Regions from separate parts of the Arthrobacter sp. 24S4-2 genome, predicted to be linked through region 2. Evidence: riboswitches for the same ligand, from Rfam matches in the RefSeq annotation. Region 2 holds a riboswitch; each other region holds the start of a gene.
The links. Region 2 has a riboswitch for cyclic di-AMP ahead of FCN77_RS04440 (M23 family metallopeptidase). Riboswitches for the same ligand answer to the same signal wherever they lie in the genome.
Positions count from the first base shown of each region.

Region 1: it holds a riboswitch for cyclic di-AMP, as region 2 does, so the genes downstream of both, FCN77_RS15375 (NlpC/P60 family protein) here and FCN77_RS04440 (M23 family metallopeptidase) in region 2, are expected to answer to the same signal.
Region 3: it holds a riboswitch for cyclic di-AMP, as region 2 does, so the genes downstream of both, FCN77_RS03805 (hypothetical protein) here and FCN77_RS04440 (M23 family metallopeptidase) in region 2, are expected to answer to the same signal.

Region 1 covers NZ_CP040018.1:3,316,721-3,323,006, forward strand. Annotated here, with positions in the region: gene FCN77_RS15355 (DUF5129 domain-containing protein) at 1-553, shown strand, start outside; gene FCN77_RS15360 (DUF1918 domain-containing protein) at 571-765, opposite strand; gene FCN77_RS15365 (hypothetical protein) at 958-1,563, shown strand; gene FCN77_RS15370 (metal-dependent transcriptional regulator) at 1,584-2,258, opposite strand; gene FCN77_RS15375 (NlpC/P60 family protein) at 2,491-3,273, opposite strand; cyclic di-AMP (ydaO/yuaA leader) riboswitch at 3,276-3,474, opposite strand; gene FCN77_RS27750 (polysaccharide deacetylase family protein) at 3,741-5,195, shown strand; gene FCN77_RS15385 (hypothetical protein) at 5,221-5,475, shown strand; gene FCN77_RS15390 (DNA alkylation repair protein) at 5,472-5,975, opposite strand; gene FCN77_RS15395 (ribonuclease Z) at 6,183-6,286, shown strand, end outside.
Region 2 covers NZ_CP040018.1:935,849-942,134, reverse strand. Annotated here, with positions in the region: gene FCN77_RS04460 (molybdenum cofactor guanylyltransferase) at 1-508, opposite strand, end outside; gene FCN77_RS04455 (HNH endonuclease) at 553-1,053, opposite strand; gene FCN77_RS04450 (NlpC/P60 family protein) at 1,277-2,026, opposite strand; gene FCN77_RS04445 (C40 family peptidase) at 2,183-2,803, opposite strand; cyclic di-AMP (ydaO/yuaA leader) riboswitch at 2,925-3,118, opposite strand; gene FCN77_RS04440 (M23 family metallopeptidase) at 3,233-4,057, opposite strand; cyclic di-AMP (ydaO/yuaA leader) riboswitch at 4,061-4,303, opposite strand; gene FCN77_RS04435 (metal-dependent transcriptional regulator) at 4,413-5,108, opposite strand; gene serC (phosphoserine transaminase) at 5,466-6,286, shown strand, end outside.
Region 3 covers NZ_CP040018.1:788,251-794,536, reverse strand. Annotated here, with positions in the region: gene FCN77_RS03815 (response regulator transcription factor) at 119-859, shown strand; gene FCN77_RS03810 (HAMP domain-containing sensor histidine kinase) at 863-2,398, shown strand; cyclic di-AMP (ydaO/yuaA leader) riboswitch at 2,627-2,802, shown strand; gene FCN77_RS03805 (hypothetical protein) at 2,802-3,581, shown strand; gene FCN77_RS03800 (bifunctional glycosyltransferase family 2/GtrA family protein) at 3,767-5,299, shown strand; gene FCN77_RS03795 (glycosyltransferase family 39 protein) at 5,296-6,286, shown strand, end outside.

The sequences.
Region 1 (6,286 bases), 2.4 Mb from region 2:
AGCCGCGTGGGCATCCGCGTGGGACCGGCAGCTGGCGCCCTTCCGCAGTGACCTGGCCGCCTTGGAACAGATGCTCGGCCGGCGCCACGCGGAAGGCGATTCCGCGACGGCCGCGGCGCTTCGGTCCTTCCGAGACCACAGCCAGCGGGAGCTTGAGCGGTGGTCGGCTGAACTCGCCGACGGTTCAATCACTCCCGAAACAGCCCTGGACCGGCTGCGGGACGCCCGGACGCACCTATCCGAACTGCTAAAGAATCACGCGGATACGGTCATCGGGGGCTTCGCCAAGAACGAGCGGGAAGCCAATCTGATGCGCAACGAAATGGAGGACGCACAGGCCGGAACCAAGGCCAAGTACGGCCGCGCCTACGAGCCCAGCATCCTTGGCACGGTTTATCCGTCCTACTACTTCTTCTCGGTTCCCACCTTCAACGCCGGCTTCAACACGGGTATGGGCAGCGTCAGCAGCGCCCGCGGCGGAGACGGCAGCACAACGGGATACGGAAGCAGCGGCGGCAGCTTCTCCGGGTCCGGGAGTTCGTCTGGCTTTTAGATGTTCCAGGGACCGGATCAGTGCGGCGGCTGGATTCTGTCAACGATGAAATCCCCGCCGGGAATGACGGTGGTTTCATGGCCGTCGTCGAAACGCACCACATACGGCGGCGCTCCGTCGGCCCCGTGGACCTCAATGATCTGTCCGTGCCGGTCCGACGATTCGACCGTCTTGCCCCGGATCGTGATCCGGTCACCCTGGGCTGCCTTCATGGCAATCACCTCCAAGAACCAGAGTACGAGTCTCAGGGCGGCGATAACAGGGCCGTTGCGAAGGAACAATTGGTGCCGGCCGGGAGCGTTGTTTTCGCGGCGGCACTCGCATCTGGCGCTTGGGGGCCGCTTGGCAGCAGTATTGGGATATTACTGATCTTGACCTTGGCACGGGACCGAGGGGGCACCGCTATGGCGGACGAAAAACCAGCGAACTGGTGGGCTACGCTGCCCGGCTTGCTGACCGCCGCCGCCGCGGTGATCACCGCGGTGACCGGGCTGCTGCTTGGCCTGGGGCAACTCGGGGTGTTCGACGGCGGGCGGCCCGCCGCCACGGCGAGCGGACAGCCCTCGCCAAACAGCACCGCCCCGCCAAGCGGCACCTCCCAACCAAGTGGCCCGGCGCCAGCAAGCGGCCCCGCCTCGGGACCAGGCGGCGCTTCGGGGTGGACCGTAAGCCTCCCGGCGGAACGGAAATACCGGTCCGCAGACGTGGAATACGAAATCCTCGCCGCCTCGGTCCGTCCCGATGTGGCCGGAAAGGTGGCACTGACTTTCTCGGTCCGGTGCACCAACCACGGCCGGTACGACCTCAACTTCTGGGATTCGACGTTCAGGCTGAATGCCGGCGGCATCAGTCTTTCCCCCGAGTCCGGCCTGAACGAACTGGTCGGCGGCGATTCAAGCAAGTCAGGCGACGTCAGGTTTGCCGTTCCGGCGGACACCCGGGATTCGGTCCTCCGGATCAAATTCGCGCAGGGCGAAAGCACCGTCCAGATCTCGATCTCGCCACCCTGACATTCGGTGCTGGCCTTGGGCTAGACCGCCACCACCCAGATGGCATCCGAGGCGGATGGCCCCAGGTCGACGTCGCGGGCCGGTCCGAGCAGCCGTACGGTGGTCACGTCCGCATAGGGCCGGTGCACCCTGACCGTGAGCCTTGTATCGGGCACGAGGCCCAGTTCAGTGAAGTAGCGCAGCATCTGCGGATCCGCATCGGAAATACGGGTGATGGCCAAAGTGCCCCCGGCAGCAACCGCGGAGAGCTGCGTGCCTTCGGGCAGGTGCGGCCTGCCGTCAGGCGAAGGGATCGGGTCACCGTGGGGATCCCGCGTGGGGTGCCCCAACTTTTGGTCCAGGCGCTCCATCAGCTTGTCTGAAACAGCGTGTTCCAGAATCTCAGCCTCATCGTGGACCTCATCCCAGCCATAGCCCAGACCTTCCACCAGAAACGTTTCCAGGAGCCTGTGCCGGCGGACCATGGCCACGGCATGCTCACGGCCCGCCTCAGTCAGCTCGATGCTCCCGTACGGGGCGTGCGTTACCAGTCCCTGCCGCGCCAGCTTCTTGATTCCGTCCGAAACGGTGGACGGCCGGACTCCCAGCCGCTCGGCCATCACCCCGACGGTCATAGGGGTGGCGGACCACTCCGTGGCCGACCAGATCAGCTTCAGGTAGTCCTGGGCAGCGGAGGACAAATCGGAGACCGGCATGACATCCACGGTAGCAAGCCCAAGCCGCATGTTAGGCCTAACGAACAATGAGGTTGGATTGGTGAATAGACAGGGATCGGCAGGCCGACAAAACTTTCGGAGGCGCCGGCCGGTGAAACGCGAAAGGCCGGTGACCGGCCGCCCCCAAGGCAGCTGATCACCGGCCTTCAGCCGCGGGTTCCCGCCCGTCGGTCAGGACGGGGCCAGGACACTAAGTTTCCCGCGCGGACGCCTACGCTCCGGCGCGGACGAAGGTGACGCCGCCTGTGGCCGTCAGCCAGGACAGGGGGTGCGTCACCGTGGCGTTGGAGCCGTTCATGCCGCCGCTGATGACCTGGCCGTCACCGATGTAGATCCCCACATGGCCGGACTGCACCACCAGGTCGCCCGGCTGAGGTTCGCCGACGACCTTGCCGTAGTTCAAGAACTGCGACGGCCCCAGATCGCCCACCGGAATTCCTGCTGCGCCCAGGGCCTTTTCCACCATGGCGGTGCAGTCCTGCGTGATGCCCAGCTGCGCATACGCCGCCGAGACCATGGCGGCATTGACGCCGCCGGCAGCGGGAGCCGGCGCGGGGGCGGGCACAGCCCCCTGCACCTGGACGGAGACTGCCGGAGCAGCTGGCGCGGGTGCAGCCGCCTGCACGGAGACTGCCGGGTTGGCGGGCGCGGTTGCTTGTGCCGGTGCGGACTCCTCGACGGGTGCCGGAGTGGAGGTGACTTCCGGCCGCTCGAAGCTGATCCGGACGTGGGAATCCGCACTGAGCGGCGCACCCACCTGGGCCTTGGCATCAAGTGCTGAAGCCGGAGCCGAATCGCGTTCCGCGGGGGCTTCGGCGGCCTGCGCAGCCATCCCGCTGGAAAGGACAAGACCCGACGCCGCGGCAATCACCGCAGCCTGGCGGCCCACCCTGCGCCGGCCTGACCCGGGGGTGGCTCCCCGACCGAAAGTGGATCCTGGGCGCCCCGCCGGGGCTGACAACTGATGGTTGGCGGGCGATTTGCGTGAAGACATAAAGAACCTCTCCCGATGCCTGCGAGGTTAGCTGTCGGATTCGGATGGGAGGCACCCGGCCGCAGCGGCTCCCGCGTGCGCGGAAATCGTGCGGCTTCACCCCGTGGACCCGCGCGAAGCACGGATCAAAGTGGTTTCCCCGTCCCTGCCGGCTGGTTGTGATCGGATCCCGGTCGGCGGCAGGGTTAGGCAGTCCTCCCGGAAGCGCCCGTATCGGAGATAACAGGCACCGTTCCACCGTACGTGCGCGACTACGCGATGTCACATTCAGGTAACGCCAGCGGACGGGCGCAGGCCGAAATGCAGGTAGTGAGGCGTTTGGTACTTGGATTCTCCGCCTGTCAAATGGAGTGTTTTGCATTGGCACCGCGGGGCGTAGTCTACGTGCATGTTCTTGCGGGGGGACTTACACGCTTGGAGGAATCATGCGCTGGTCCACCCACCCTGCCCGCAGCCAAGGACGGCATTTGGCGGACCCCCCGGAGCCTGCACCTGACCGCAAACACGGCCGGCGCTGGGCTGCCGTGGTGGGCGTGCTTCTGCTCGCGGCCAGCGCCATTGCTGTCGCCGCCGTCCCATCGAAAGCTGCCGGGCCCACGATCGTGAGCCTCACCTTCGACGACGGCATCGGCAGCCAGTTCGCCGCCGCGCAGGTGCTGAAAGCCCGCGGACTGGTGGGGACTTTTTTCATCACAACCTCCTTCATAGACGCGTCGGGGTTCCTTACCCAGGCGAATCTGAAGACGCTGGCCGCAGACGGCAACGAGATCGGCGGTCACACCGTCACTCATCCGGACCTGACTACGCTCACCGCCGCCGCCGCGCGCGCCGAGGTCTGTAACGGCAAGACGACGCTGGAAGGCTGGGGCTACCAGGTCAGCAACTTTGCGTACCCGTTCGCTGCAGAGAATGCGACTGCCCAGTCTGCCGTCCGGGACTGCGGCTTCGCCAGTGCCCGTGGACTGGGCGACCTGCGCTCGCCGGCCAGCTGCGCCGCATGCCCCGTTGCGGAGTCGCTGCCGCCGGCAAATCCGATGGTCACCAAGGCTCCGGACCAGGTGGACAGCACGTGGACACTGGCGGATCTTCAGGCCCGTGTGACGGATGCAGAGACCACCGGCGGATGGGTGCAGCTGACTTTCCATGAAATCAATGTGGGCACGGATCCGACACTGTCCATCACCCCCGTTCTCTTCGACTCGTTCGTCACCTGGCTGGCCGCACGGACCGCAAACGGGACGACGTCGGTCCGGACAGTGGCGCAGGCATTGGGCCAGTCCCCGGCTCCCTCACCGTCGCCGTCACCCTCACCGTCGCCGTCACCCTCTCCGTCGCCGTCGAGCCCGTTTGGCGATGTTCCCGCCAACGCACAGTTCTTCACGGAGATCAGCTGGCTTTCGGCACAGGGCATTTCCACCGGATGGCTTGAGGCGAACGGTACGCGCACCTACCGTCCGGTCCTGGCCGTCAACCGTGATGCCATGGCGGCCTTTATGTACCGGCTCGCCGGGAGCCCCGCGTTCACAGCGCCGGCCGTCTCCCCGTTCCGCGATGTGACGCCGCAGACGCAGTTCTACAAGGAAATCACCTGGCTGGCCGCCCAGGGCATTTCCACCGGCTGGGACGAAGGGAACGGCGTCAGATCGTACCGGCCCCTGCAGCCCGTGAACAGGGACGCAATGGCAGCGTTCATGTACCGCTATGCCGGAAGCCCCGCTTACACCGCCCCGGGGTCATCACCCTTCACGGATGTGGCACCACAAACCCAGTTCTACAAGGAGATCAACTGGCTCGCGTCAACAAACATCTCCACCGGCTGGGTCGAAAGCAACGGCACCACGACGTTCCGCCCGGTCCAGCCCGTCAACAGGGACGCCATGGCGGCCTTCATGTACCGCTACAACACCTCCTTTCCGCGGTAACAACACCCTGGAGCGGAACCCCTAGATGAAGAACTACTGCGTGGCCATTTGCCAGCTGAGCGATCAGCCGCAGGAGGATTTCGACGTCAATACGGAACTATTGATCCTTGAGGGCAGGGAGCTCCATGTTGCAACGTGGGATGCCGAGCCGCGGGACGGGGGCTTCGACGATTTGGTCCTCAATGACCGCGTCAGTGCCCTCGGGTTCATGGTGGTCACCGACTGGGCGTTCCTGGAAGGCAAGGCGTACGCGGTGGTGGAACGGCGGGCCGGCGGCTAGCGCCGCTGGTGCCGCGGGCCGTCCGGCCGCGAAAGCCAGGCAGCGCGCCGCAGCGACGCGTTGGGGTCGTGCGCCCAGCGGTCCAGGACAGCTTCCGCCCGTAACCGGGGCTGCCCTTCGAGGGCGGCGATCAGCGGGGCAACGACGTCGACGGCAAGCGGGTGCACCAGCTCAGCCAGCCCCGACTCCCGCACAAAGCCCTCGATCCGGGTCAGGTCGGAGTTGCTGAGCAGGGCAACGCGGGACTGCAGCAGCACCACCGCAGCCAGGCGGCGCTCAAAGACGGGCACGGCCCAGAGCTCAGTGCTGAGGGCAGTGATGTCATCATGGGCGAGGTCCCGGTGACGGCGCAGCATGTCCCGGACGGTCCCGCGCACCGCCCCCACAGAAGCGCCGTAGTACTCGAGCCCGGTGCCCAGCCGCGCCTGGGCCTCTTCCGCCCGCAGCCACGATCCCTCGCGCTGCAGCGAGGCATCCACGAAGTCACAGGCATCGGTCACCCGACTATTCTGTCCCAACGGGGCAAGGTCGACCTGCAGGTGCGTTGCCGGCGAGCGCAGGTGCGGGCGCCCTAACCGGATAGCGAGAAGCCGCCGCGGACAAACCGGCCCCTGAAGGAATCCGCACGGTGACGTGTATCCAGGGACATGAGATCCTGCCCGGAGGAACAACCTGCGACCACGGCCATCCCGCGGGATGATTGGGGCATGCGTGAATTGGTTGTCCTCGGTACCGCCTCACAGGTGCCGACGAGGAAGCGGAACCACAACGGCTACCTGCTACTTTGGGACGGTGAAGGCCTGCTCTTCGA
Region 2 (6,286 bases):
GGAGGGCGAAGACTGAGGCCCCCGTAAGTCCCCCGCTGTTCTCCAATTCGTCCACGGCCCGTTGTAGCGCAGCTGTGCCATAAAAGCCGGCGAGCGGCTGTTTGCGGCCGTCGGGCGATACAGCCATGACTCCGTCGGCGGCCGCCTCGGGGCCGCCGCCGGAAAGGACAAGCTGCAGCGCGGCAACAGCCTCAAGGGCTTTTGGCATGTCACAGGCGAGGACCAGGGTCACGGGTGCCCGGAGTGGGCCGCGGTGCCGGTCAAGTGCCGCCACCCCGGCAGCTATGGCCGCCGCGGGACCCGCGAACGCGGGTTCCTCACGGCACGTCAGTACGCCGGGCGGAAGCGTGCCCGGATCGGGCCCCACAACCACGGCGGCGTCCGCACCAGCGGATGCCGCCAACGAACGCGCCAGGAGGGTGGCGCCGTCGTACATCAGCTGGGACTTGGGCACGCCGCCCAAACGCGAGGACCGCCCGCCGGCGAGGATCAAGGCATCAAACTGCACATGGCAAGCCTAGCCCCTGTGCAGTTGCACATCCCTGATAACTGTCAGGCGGCCGATTCAGGCAGGAGGAAGGGATCCCACGCGGGGGTGGGCTTTTCGAGCTCCTTGATCTGCCAGATGGTGCCGTGGGGAGGCGCCGGCACAAACCGAAGCTTCCAGCCCATCTCCGCCGGCGTGTGGTCACCCTTGACGTTGTTGCAGCGCAGGCAGGCGGCCACGAGGTTTTCCCATGAGTCGCCGCCGCCCCGCGATTTCGGGTGGACGTGGTCAATGGTGTGCGCTGCTTTGCCGCAATAGGCGCAGCGGTGGCCGTCCCGGCGGAGTACGCCCCGGCGGCTCACTGCAGTGGTTGTGTTGTACCGTGGCCGGATGTAGCGGTTGAGAAGAATCACGGACGGTCGGCCCAGAATCTCCTGCGGCCCAACGACAGGATCGTCGCCTTCGGCCACCACGCTAGCTTTTCCGGTCAGCACAAGAACCAGCGCCCGGCGGAAGGTCACAACCGCCAGCGGTTCATATCCAGCATTCAGAACGAGAGTGCGCATGCACATACCTCTTCACGGCCGCACCCGTCAGGGGCTCGAGGGCCGGCTGCCCTCTGCTTGTCCGGGCTATGGATCGACAACACAAGAGTAAACACTCAAGTGCCCGTTCGCCGAATCCGGCCGCTGCCATATGCCACGTGTCGGCAAGAATTCATGTCCTCGAAACGCAGAAGAACCCCTGCCGAAGGGCAGGGGTTCCTCATGCAAGCGTTAGCCGGAAGCTTTAGCCGCCGACGCGGATGAAGACCGGGCCGGAGCCGACGTTGACGCTGAACAGGGCGGTGGTTCCGCCGTTCCAGCCACCGTGGACTGCCTGGCCGTTGCCTACGTAAACAGCGATGTGGGCCATGCCCATGCCGCCGTTCTCGTAGTAAGCGAGGTCACCCGGCTGTGCCTCGGCGGCGCTCACGGTGCGGCCCAGGGAGAGGTAGCCTGCCGGCCAGCCGTGGTAGTTGATGCCAACTGCCGCAAGGGCGTTCGTGGCCAGGGCGGTGCAGTCCTGGGAAACACCCAGCTGGGCGTAAGCGGCTGCGGCGATCGCGGCACCGTTTCCGCTGGCAGCAGCGGGCGCTGCCGGAGCGTCTACGGTAGCGGACACCGCGGCAACAGGAGCGGCTGCCGGGGCAGCTTCCTGAACCTCGACAACCGGCTTCGGGGCCTCGACGGCCGGGGCCGGGGAGGTGGAAACAGCCGGCTTCTCGTAAGAGATGGCGATGCTGGAGGCGGCCGAGATGTTGGCCGGAGCGGAAGACTGGACTTCCAAGGTGGAGGCGGACGTAGCTTCGCGCTGAACGTTGGTGTCGGCAGCGTTGGCTGCGATACCGCTCGTCAGGACCAGGCCGGAAGCAGCAGCGATAACCGCAGCCTGACGACCCATGCCACCGGCGTTGTCGCCGACAGCCTTGGCAATGACAGCAAGCGAGTTGGTTTTTGTAACCTCGGCGCGGTGCCGTGCGATCGCACGTGTAGTCATTATTTCTCTCTTTCGTTTTCCTCAGACTGCGTGGCAGGCCGCGGTTTTTGGACGCTCCGGCATCTTGGGGGTAAGCCGGAACGGCCCGAACGGGTGATTTAGCGAAGTGCGCGTGCAGCACTGAAAACACGCGCTGTTGAGCGGTAAGGGCGTGTTTTAGCGAAGCGTGTAGAACGCGGACGTGCCCGTGGCGGACACAGCGTGCAGGAGGGTGCCCTGCGACGGGTTCAGCGCGCTGATCATCATGCCGTTGCCGACGTAGATGCCAACGTGGGCGCCGCCGTTTTGCATGACCAGATCGCCCGGCGCCGGGGTGGCGGTGGGCTTCATGGCGGTCCATGCATTGGTGCGGGGGATGCTGATGCCGGCCTGGGCGTAAACCCACTGCGTGAAGCCGGAGCAGTCCCAGCCGCTGGGAGTGGTGCCGCCCCAGACGTAGGGGCTGCCGATGCCGGTGTAGGCGATGGCAGCGAGACCTGAGGCTGCAGCGGAAGAAACCGCGTCGGCAAGCTTGCCGGCCTTGGATTCCCCGTCAGCTTCAGTGGCGGTCTGGCTGGCATCTGAACCGGTGGACTGTGCCCGCAGTTCAACCTTGGGCGCAGCCTTCGTGGTCACTGCCGGACGCTCGAAGGAAACAGTCGCTGTCGGTTCCGCAGTAACGGCCAGCTGGGCTGACTGTGAACCGGACTCCGTGGAAGCGGAGACACCCAGGTTGGTGTCCGCGGCATTTGCCGGCAGCCCAACACTGAGGATCAGTCCGGACGCAGCTGCAATCACAGCCGCCTGGCGACCTACGGTCCCGGCGTTAGCAGTAACGGCCCTGGACACGGAGTTCAACGGGTTCGTTCGAACCGTTTGCGCGCGGTGGCGCGCAGAGTTGTGGCGTGTAGACACGAAGGTAGCCTCTCCCAATGCCTACGAGGTGAGCTGTCGGATTCGGATGGGAGTCACCCGGCCGCTCGGCTTCCTGGGAAGCTTTGCGACTTAACCCCAAGGTCTTCTTGCGAAGACCAAAATTGGTTCCCCCGCCTCTGCCAGACGATGTCATGCGAACGGACCTTGAGCGGTGGCAGAGTTAGGCAATCCACTCAAGAGCGCCAACTTCGGAAAAGTTGGCGTGCTTTAGACGGTACAGGAATTCAGCGCGAATGTCACATTCAGGTCACGGCATGTCACAGGAATGCGAGAGTGTTCCATCGGTTTGGATCAGAGCCAGCCGAGGGGATCAACGACGTCGCCGTTGACCATCACCTCAAAGTGAAGGTGGCAGCCGGTGGAGGCGCCCGTCGTCCCACTGAGGGCTATGACGTCGCCGCGGCTGACCTTCTGGCCGACCTGGACGCTTGACGACGAGAGGTGGTTGTACGTGGTTTCCAGGCCGTTGCCGTGGTCAATCACCACACGGTTGCCGCCGCCGTAGGCGTGCCAGCCGGAGAAGGTTACAGTGCCGCTGGCGGCAGCCATGACGCTTGTCCCGCACTGGGCCGCATAGTCCTGGCCGCGGTGGAATTCACCGGCACCGCCGGTGATCGGGCTGACCCGGAACCCGAAGGGCGAGGCCGTTACCAGGTGCTCCAGCGGAGCCCCGAGGCTGCCGGCCGATGCTGCCCGGGTAATGGTGCCAACGGACTGCGCACTGAGCAGCTGCTTGAGTTTGCCGTCGGGATCGCCTTTGGTGGCAACGGACGTCCGGTTGAAGTCGATTTTGGCGCCGGCAGCAGCGGAAACCTCAGGCTGAGCCGCGAAAGAGGCGGCAGCGGCGTTCTTACCGGTGTCGGCCGTGCTCATCATGGGCCCGGTGGACGGGACGGTCACAGTGAGGACCAGCCCGGTGGCGGCCAAGGCAATGCCGGCCTTCTGACCAACGCCACTCGCGGACGCGAAGTCCGTGACCTGGTTGAAGAGGCTCTTGCGCCGGCGCGCATCACGGTGTGCGTCGCGGGGCCTGACCGTCATGACGGCTTCGGCCACTGGGTACTCCGAAGCGGGACCTGACGCCCTGCGGCGGCCCCTGACGGTCTGCGTGGTCAAGAAATATCCTCTCTGAAGAGCCTGCGGAGTTAGCTGTCGGATTCGGGTCAGAGAGTTCAAAGACCCGGTCCGCCATTGCAAGGCATCCGGCACAGGGGTATCCCTTGGGAATCCTTCGTCGGAGATGCCTTGCCGCTGACGGACTTCACCCCAAGGCCGTCTTTCAACGGCCGGTTGTGGTTCCCCGCCCCTGCCAGGAGGTGTTTCGTACGCTGATCCGCTGGCAGAGCTCGGCTTCGGATCAGGTAACGCTTTAGTATCGGCGCTAGTTCTCAACTATAGGTGATTAATCAGCGCGGTAATAATTCCGTTATCTGCGTCTCAGTGACTTATAGGTGGTCCTATAAGGTGCCGGTTAGCGGACCGTAACAAATACGTGGGCCGCAACTTCCGGCGGCAGCTCCAGGGCGCCTTCGATCTCGGGCACGCGGACCGAGATGTACTCCCCGACCCGTTCCAGTGCGAGCGAGGCGCCGGGCCTGATCCCGCCTTCATCGAGCTGGACCAGAAGCTCCGGTTCAACCTGGATCGGTTCGGCCAGGCGGCTGACCGTGACGCGCGAATCGGCTCCGTATCCGGCCATGGCGTCCAGGAGGTTCACTACCCCGTCCGTGAGCAGGGGAGCCGGCTGGCCGCCAAGCGCGGCGAGTCCCGGAATGGGGTTGCCGTACGGGGATACCGTGGGGTGGTCCAGCAGTTCGAAAATGCGCCGTTCCACGCGCTCGCTCATCACGTGCTCCCAGCGGCACGCTTCATCGTGGACATAGGCCCAGTCGAGGCCAATGACGTCAGCCAACAGGCGCTCGGCGAGCCGGTGCTTGCGCATAACCTCGGTGGCCCGTTTCCGGCCCGTTTCAGTGAGCTCAAGGTGCCGGTCGCCGGAAACAACCACCAGGCCGTCACGTTCCATCCGGCCGATGGTCTGCGAAACGGTGGGCCCGGAGTGGCGCAGCCGTTCGGCTATCCGGGCGCGGAGAGCCACGATGTTCTCTTCCTCAAGCTCCAAGATTGTCCGAAGATACATCTCCGTGGTGTCGATCAGATCCGTCATCCAGCTCAGCTCCTCGAGCACAGTCCTTGCGTCAGTCCCACCGTACCGCGCGGAGGCGTTCCCCACTGCTCCACGCGAAGTGGAGCCGAATCCCCGAAACAGACCGGGAACAGCCTCCGGCATCAGTCCGGCCGCCATCGCGGCCCGCTGTAGGTCGAACCAGCTTAGCCTATTTTGAATTACTCCGGATAATCTCCGGCGGCTGTCCTGAGCTGCCGCCAGGTGTCTCAATGACTGGACTATGACGGCGGCCGTTCCCTCCCCCGCGGGCGCGTCAGGCAGAATATAGGGGATTCCCTGCAGGCACCCCGTGAACTGCCGGGCCTCCGACGTCCACGCCGAAAAATTGGAGCCATTGTGAGCGACACCAGCATCACTATCCCCGCCAACCTCCTGCCCAAGGACGGACGGTTCGGCGCCGGGCCCTCGAAGGTCCGCCCCGAGCAGATCGAAGCCCTGTCCGCAGCGTCGGCCACGCTGCTCGGCACTTCCCACCGCCAGGCCCCGGTCAAGAACCTGGTGGGATCCGTCCGCAACGGCCTCAGCGAGTTCTTCCGCGCCCCGGAGGGCTACGAAGTCATCCTTGGTGTGGGCGGCTCCACGGCGTTCTGGGATGTGGCCAGCTTTGGCCTGGTGGAGAAGAAGGCGCAGCACCTCTCCTTCGGCGAGTTCGGCTCCAAGTTCGCGTCCGCGACCAACAAGGCACCGTTCCTGGACGCGTCCTCCATCATCAAGTCCGAGCCCGGCACCCGGCCCGCCGCCCAGGCGGAAGCGGGCGTGGACGTCTACGCCTGGCCGCAGAACGAAACCTCCACCGGCGTGGCCGCCCCGGTCAAGCGTGTTGCCGGGGCTGATGACGGATCGCTGGTCCTGGTGGATGCCACGTCCGCCGCCGGCGGCCTGGATGTGGATGTCTCAGAAGCAGACGTTTACTACTTTGCGCCGCAGAAGAACTTCGCGTCCGACGGCGGCCTCTGGCTGGGCCTGTTCTCCCCTGCCGCCCTGGAGCGTGCTGCCCGGATCAAGGAAAGCGGCCGGTGGATCCCGGACTTCCTGGACCTGCAGACTGCCATCGACAACTCCCGGTTGAACCAGACGTACAACACCCCGGCGCTGGCTACCTTGGTGACCCTGGACGCCCAGGTGCAGTGGCTGAACGCCAACGGCGGCCTCGACTT
Region 3 (6,286 bases), 150 kb from region 2:
CCCACGCCGAACCGCCGGAGGTAGGCCCGCCGGGCGTCCAGCTCGCTAGGCTGGGATTCACAGCCGGCCCACAGGATCCCCATAGCGCCGGCTAAACCGCAGATCGGAGAGTTGTACCATGGCCACTTCGCACTCCATGACTAACAACCTTCCCCAGCTCACCCACCCGGACGGCTCCCCCATCCGCGCCCTGGTGGTTGACGACGAACCAAGCCTCTCCGAGCTCATGAGCATGGGGCTGCGGATGGCAGGCTGGTCCGTTGCCGTCGCCGGGGACGGCCCGGCGGCCGTGAAACTCGCCAGGGACTTCCGCCCCGACGTCCTGGTGCTGGACGTGATGCTGCCAGGGTTCGACGGCGTAGAGCTGCTCAGCAGGATCCGCGCCTTCGCGCCGGAAGTACCGGCGCTCTTCCTGACGGCCAAGGATGCCGTCCAGGACCGTATTCTGGGCCTCGCGGCCGGCGGGGACGACTACGTGACCAAACCGTTCAGCATGGAGGAAGTGCTCCTGCGCCTGCACCGGCTGGTCCAGCGTTCCGGTGTGGCCGCCATGGACACCGCCGAGCTGGTGGTGGGCGACCTCGTCCTCAACGTGGACACCAGGGAGGTGACCCGTGCCGGCGAAGAACTGCAGCTGACAGCCACCCAGTTCGAGCTCCTCCGCTACCTGATGGAGAACCCCAAGCGCGTGGTCAGCAAGGCACAGATCCTGGACCGCGTGTGGGACTACGACTTCGGCGGCCAGGCAAACATCGTGGAGCTGTACATCTCCTACCTGCGCAAGAAGGTGGATGCCACGCACCCGCCCATGATCCACACAGTCCGCGGCGCGGGCTACGTCATCAAACCGGCGGATTGAGCGGTGCCCACACTTTCCGGCGAAATCCGCAAGGACGGCCGCCGCTGGCTGGATCCCTCAACCTGGCACCTGCGCACCCGGCTGGTGCTTGTGGCGATGGCCCTGCTCGTGGCCATCTGCGGCGCCATCGGCCTGTTCAGCTACGCGTCCATGGACTCCTTCCTGACCCGTCAGCTCGACGAGCGCCTGGGCCAAGCATCAAGGCTCTCGAGCGAGGCAGGGCGGCCACGGCTCGGCAATCCGAACGGCCCCGGGCCGGACCCGCTGGAGGGCAGGGGCCAAGGCATCGGAACCCTCATAGCCCGCATCAACAATGGCAACGTCAGCAGCGCCGGGTTCCTCGCCAACGACGCAACCCCGGCATCGCTGTCCCCGGAAGACGACCAGATCCTCCTGGACCTCCGCCATGACGGAAATCCGGTGGACCGCACCCTGTCCACCGGTTCCTACCGCCTGGTGGCCGTTGAGGCGCCCTACGGCGACGTGATCGTTACCGGGCTTCCCCTCGCCGCAAAACAGAACACCCTCAATTCACTGGTGTGGACCATGGTGGTTGTGTCGTTCGGCGGGCTGGTGCTCATCGGTCTGGCCGGCACCGTGCTCATCCGCCGCACCATGAAGCCGCTGGAGCAGCTCTCGGAAGTCGCCACGCAGGTTTCGAAACTGCCGCTCGACGCCGGTGAAGTGGCTCTCGCAGTGCGCGTACCGCCGTCGAACGCCCATCCCGGAACTGAAGTGGGCAGCGTGGGCCATGCACTCAACCTCATGCTGGACAACGTGTCCAAGGCGCTCGAGGCCCGGCAGCAGAGCGAGACCAAGGTCCGCCAGTTCGTGGCGGACGCCTCACATGAACTGCGCACGCCGCTCACCGCCATCCGCGGCTATACCGAACTCATGCGGATGACCGAGGACTTCACACCGGACGGCAAGAAATCGCTGGCGCGGGTGCAGAGCCAGTCCGAACGCATGACCACCCTGGTGGAGGATCTCCTGCTGCTGGCCCGGCTGGACGAAGGCCAGCCCCTCAAGCTCAGCGATGTGGACCTGACCCAGCTGGTGGTGGAAACCGTCAGCGATGAGAAAGTCATGGCGCCGGACCGCATCTGGCAGCTGGAACTGCCCGAGGAGCCGGTGGTTGTCCGCGGCGATTCCAAGCAGCTGCACCAGGTGCTGGCCAACCTCCTCTCCAACGCCCGCAAGCACACCGGTCCCGGGACCACTGTGGTCACGGGCGTCATGCGTTCCGCTGACGGCAGTGCCGTGGTGACCGTGACGGACAACGGCGGGGGGATCCCGCCCGAATTCGTGGGCAGGGTTTTTGCCCGTTTTGCCCGGGCGGACGCAGCACGCACCGGCCCGGAAGGCTCAGCATCCGGTACTGCCGCCGCGGGAGCGGCGGCCGCGGAAGGGACCAGCGGGCTGGGCCTGTCGATCGTGCAGTCGATCATGGAAGCCCACGGCGGCACTGTCGAGGTCACGTCCCGCCCTGGCCGCACCGAGTTCGCACTCCGGCTTCCCGGTGAACGGTCCGTGGCCTAAGCTCCTGACGCAGTTTTGACCCACGGTCCGGCCGGTGCCCAACAGCACCGGCCGGACCGTTCCTTGTTCGGCACTGATTCTGCGGTTCCGCTTCGCGACGTTCCTGTGCGCTGGACGCAAGTCAACGCGCCGCCGTTGTGATCTCCGTTATCCAAATGTGACTTAAGCTCCGACCTCCTGTACGGTTTTTGGAGTGCGGCCACCGTTCCGGCCGCATACCGGGATGGACGCCAAACTCTGCCGCTTCCCGGATTTCCTCCTGATCAGGCAGAGGCGGGGGACCCAGGTCTCCGGGCATTCTGCATCAGCCGCCCTTGGGGTGAAGCCGACACGTGAAGTTCCGTGCGGCCGGATGACCTCATCCGAACCCGACAGCTAACTCCGCCGGCATCGAGAGGCAATCATGACTAAATCCACGCCAGAAGTACGTCCAGCGCGCGCTTCACGGGAGTCCGCGGCGCCCGTTAAACGTTCGCGCCACCGCGCCGCATCAGCCAAAACAACGTCCCCGCTGTCCCGGATTGCCGCAGGCCTGCAAGGCTCCGGCAAGCGGGCGGCGGTGGTGGCCACCGCGTGCGCCGTGCTCATCGGTGTCGGCGCCGCCGGCCAGGCTTCCGAGCCTGTTTCCTCCGTGACCGCCGCAGCGTCGGCCGGAAGTACCGCTGCCACCTCCGACGTCGAGTCCAAGCTCGCGTTCGAAAAGGTGCTGGTCTCCGCCATGCCCGCCCCGTCCTCCGTCACAGTGGCGCCGCAGTCAGCCGACAAGCCGGCCGCTGAAAAGGCACATGAAGCACCGGCACCGGCACCTGCTGCGGCTCCTGCTCCTGCGCCGGCCGCGGAACCTGCCCCGGCCCCTGCCCCGCCGGTTGCGGTTGACGATCCCGCCGGCGCACAGGAGTACGCGGCCTCCCAGCTTGGCGGCTACGGCTGGGCCGCGGACCAGATGCAGTGCCTCAACGCGCTGTGGACCAAGGAATCCGACTGGAAGACAACGGCCACGAACGCCAGCAGCGGCGCGTACGGCATCGTCCAGTCGCTGCCGGCCGAAAAAATGGCGAGCGCGGGCGGGGACTACCTGACCAACTTCCGCACCCAGATCAACTGGGGCCTGAACTACGTCAAGGAGCGTTACGGCTCCCCCTGTGGCGCCCTGGACTTCCACCTCGCCAACAACTGGTACTAAGCGGGGCGCATTCCCGCTCTGTTGGCAACCGAGGGCCTCGAATCCACGTGATTCGGGGCCATTCGGCGTTTCCGGCAGGGTTCCGGCAGGGCGCTGGCCGGGCGTTGGCCGGGTAACCCAAGTTCCACAGCCCCTGCACAGCTTGGGCCTAAATCCCTCATATGAGCCGGCGTCACTCTTGAATCATGACGCTCACAGACCAAGCCACAGGAACCCTGCAGCAACCGCCAGCAGTGGCCGAAGCTCACGCCGCAACAGGCATCCCGCCGGCGTTGTTTGCGGCGGGAAGTACCCGCCGGTCCCCCATCGATACGAGGATGGCAGCCCGGGCCGGGACGGCCGCCCCCGTTCTGGACGTGACCATCCCGGTGTACAACGAGGAACGGGACCTGGAGCAGTGCCTGCGGCGTCTGCACGCCTGCCTCAGCAACACATTTCCGCACACGTTCCGGATCACCGTGGCCGACAACGCCAGCACAGACTCCACGCTTCAGGCCGCCGAGCGGGTGGCCCGGGAGCTGCGCGAGGTGACAGTGATCCACCTGGCGGAGAAAGGCCGGGGCAACGCCCTGCGCAGGGTATGGCTGGCGTCCCCGTCACCCGTGCTGGCCTACATGGACGTGGACCTGTCCACCGACCTCGCCGCATTGGGCCCCCTGCTCGCACCGCTGATCTCCGGGCATTCGGACCTGGCGATCGGAACACGGCTGACGCGCAGTTCCCGGGTGATCCGCGGACCCAAGCGGGAGTTCATTTCCCGCGGCTACAACTTCCTGCTGCATTCACTCATGGGCGCCCATTTCAGCGACGCGCAATGTGGTTTCAAGGCCATCCGCGCGGACGTTGCCCAACAGATCCTTCCGCACACCCTGGACAACGCCTGGTTCTTTGACACCGAGCTGCTGGTGCTGGCAGAGAAATGCGGACTCCGCGTCCATGAGGTCCCGGTGGACTGGACCGACGACCCCAATTCCAGTGTGGACATCGTGCAGACCGCCCTCGCTGACCTGCGCGGCATGGCCCGCCTCAGTAAGGACCTGGTTTCCGGGCGCATTCCCGTGCCCGAGCTCCGGGCAGCCCTGGCCCGGGGGCCGGTGCCCGCGGCCTCCCGCAGCCAGGAAAGAAGCCGGAGCGCCAGCCTGTTCGGCCAGCTGGTCCGGTTCGGCGCGATCGGCGCGGTTTCCACGGTGGCCTACGCGTTCATCTTCCTGCTGTGCCGGAGTGTGATGGATCCGCAGCTGGCCAACTTCGTGGCACTCCTGGTCACGGCTGTGGCCAACACGGCCGCCAACCGCCGCTTCACGTTCGGCATCCAGGGCGGCGCCGGCGTTGCCCGCCACCACTTCGAAGGCCTGATTGTGTTCGGCATCGGGCTGGCACTGACCTCAGGGGCGCTGGCGCTGGTGCACGGCAGTTCAGCGACCGCACCGGAGCGGTGGCTGGAGATCGCCACGGTGACAGCGGCGAACCTGGCCGCCACCGCCCTGAAGTTCCTGCTGTTCCGCCTTTGGGTCTTCCGGCACGGCCGTACGGCCGCGCCGCCTGCGGCGTCGCCGTCCGAGGCCCCGCAATCCGGGGCCTCGCCCACCGGGGACTCGCCCACCGGGGACTCGCCCACCGGGGCCGAAGCCGGGGTTGCAGCCCCAGGCGCGGCCACGACCAACGCCCCCGAAGATCCCGCCGTCAACGCGGCCAACACAGAAACGGCACAGTCATGACCGCCACCGCTGCTTCCCCTGCCCAGACGACAGAGAGCCAACAGGCGCGGTCAGGCGTCATCGCGCGCAGAACCCTCCGGCAATACGGCTCCGGAGACCGCGCACGCCGGCTGCTCTTCGGAAACCAGGCGCGCTGGGTGAGGCCATCGGCGGCGCTGCTGCTGGTGCTCACCGGTGCCCTGTACCTGTGGAACCTGCAAGCCACAGGGTATGCCAACTCCTTCTATGCCGCCGCGATACAGGCCGGCACCAAGGACTGGACCGCACTGCTGTTTGGCTCCCTTGACGCCGGCAATGCGATCACGGTGGACAAGCCTCCGGCAGCACTCTGGATCCCGGCCCTGTCCGGGCGGATCTTCGGCTTCTCCGCGCTGAGCATGCTGGTGCCGCAGGCACTCATGGGAGTCGCCGCCGTCGGGCTTCTATACCTGGCCGTCAAGCGTGTGTCCGGCCCCGCGGCGGGCCTCCTTGCCGGCGGCGCCCTGGCGCTGACGCCGGTGGCGGCCCTGATGTTCCGGTTCAACAATCCGGACGCCATGCTCACGCTCTGCCTGGTGCTGGCCGCCTACCTGACCATCCGCGCCATCGAAAAGGCCGGCTGGAAATGGCTCGTGGCGGCAGGTGCCGTGATTGGTCTGGCGTTCCTGACCAAGATGCTGCAGGGATTCCTGATTGTGCCGGGCCTGGGCCTCGCCTACCTGTGGGCGGCCCCGGCAACGCTGCGGCGCCGGATCCTCCACCTGCTCGGCGCCGCCGCAGGCATCGCCGTGGTGGCCGGCAGCTACATCGCTCTTTTCCAGCTGACGCCCGCTTCGGCCCGCCCGTATATGGCCGGCTCGGAGAACAACAGTTTCCTGGAGCTAACCTTCGGCTACAACGGGCTCGGCCGGATCACCGGATCCGGCGGCGGCATGCCCGGTGGTGGAATGCCTGGCGGCATGCCCGGCGGAGGCATGCCCGGCGGCGACGGGATGGGCGGGAACGTGG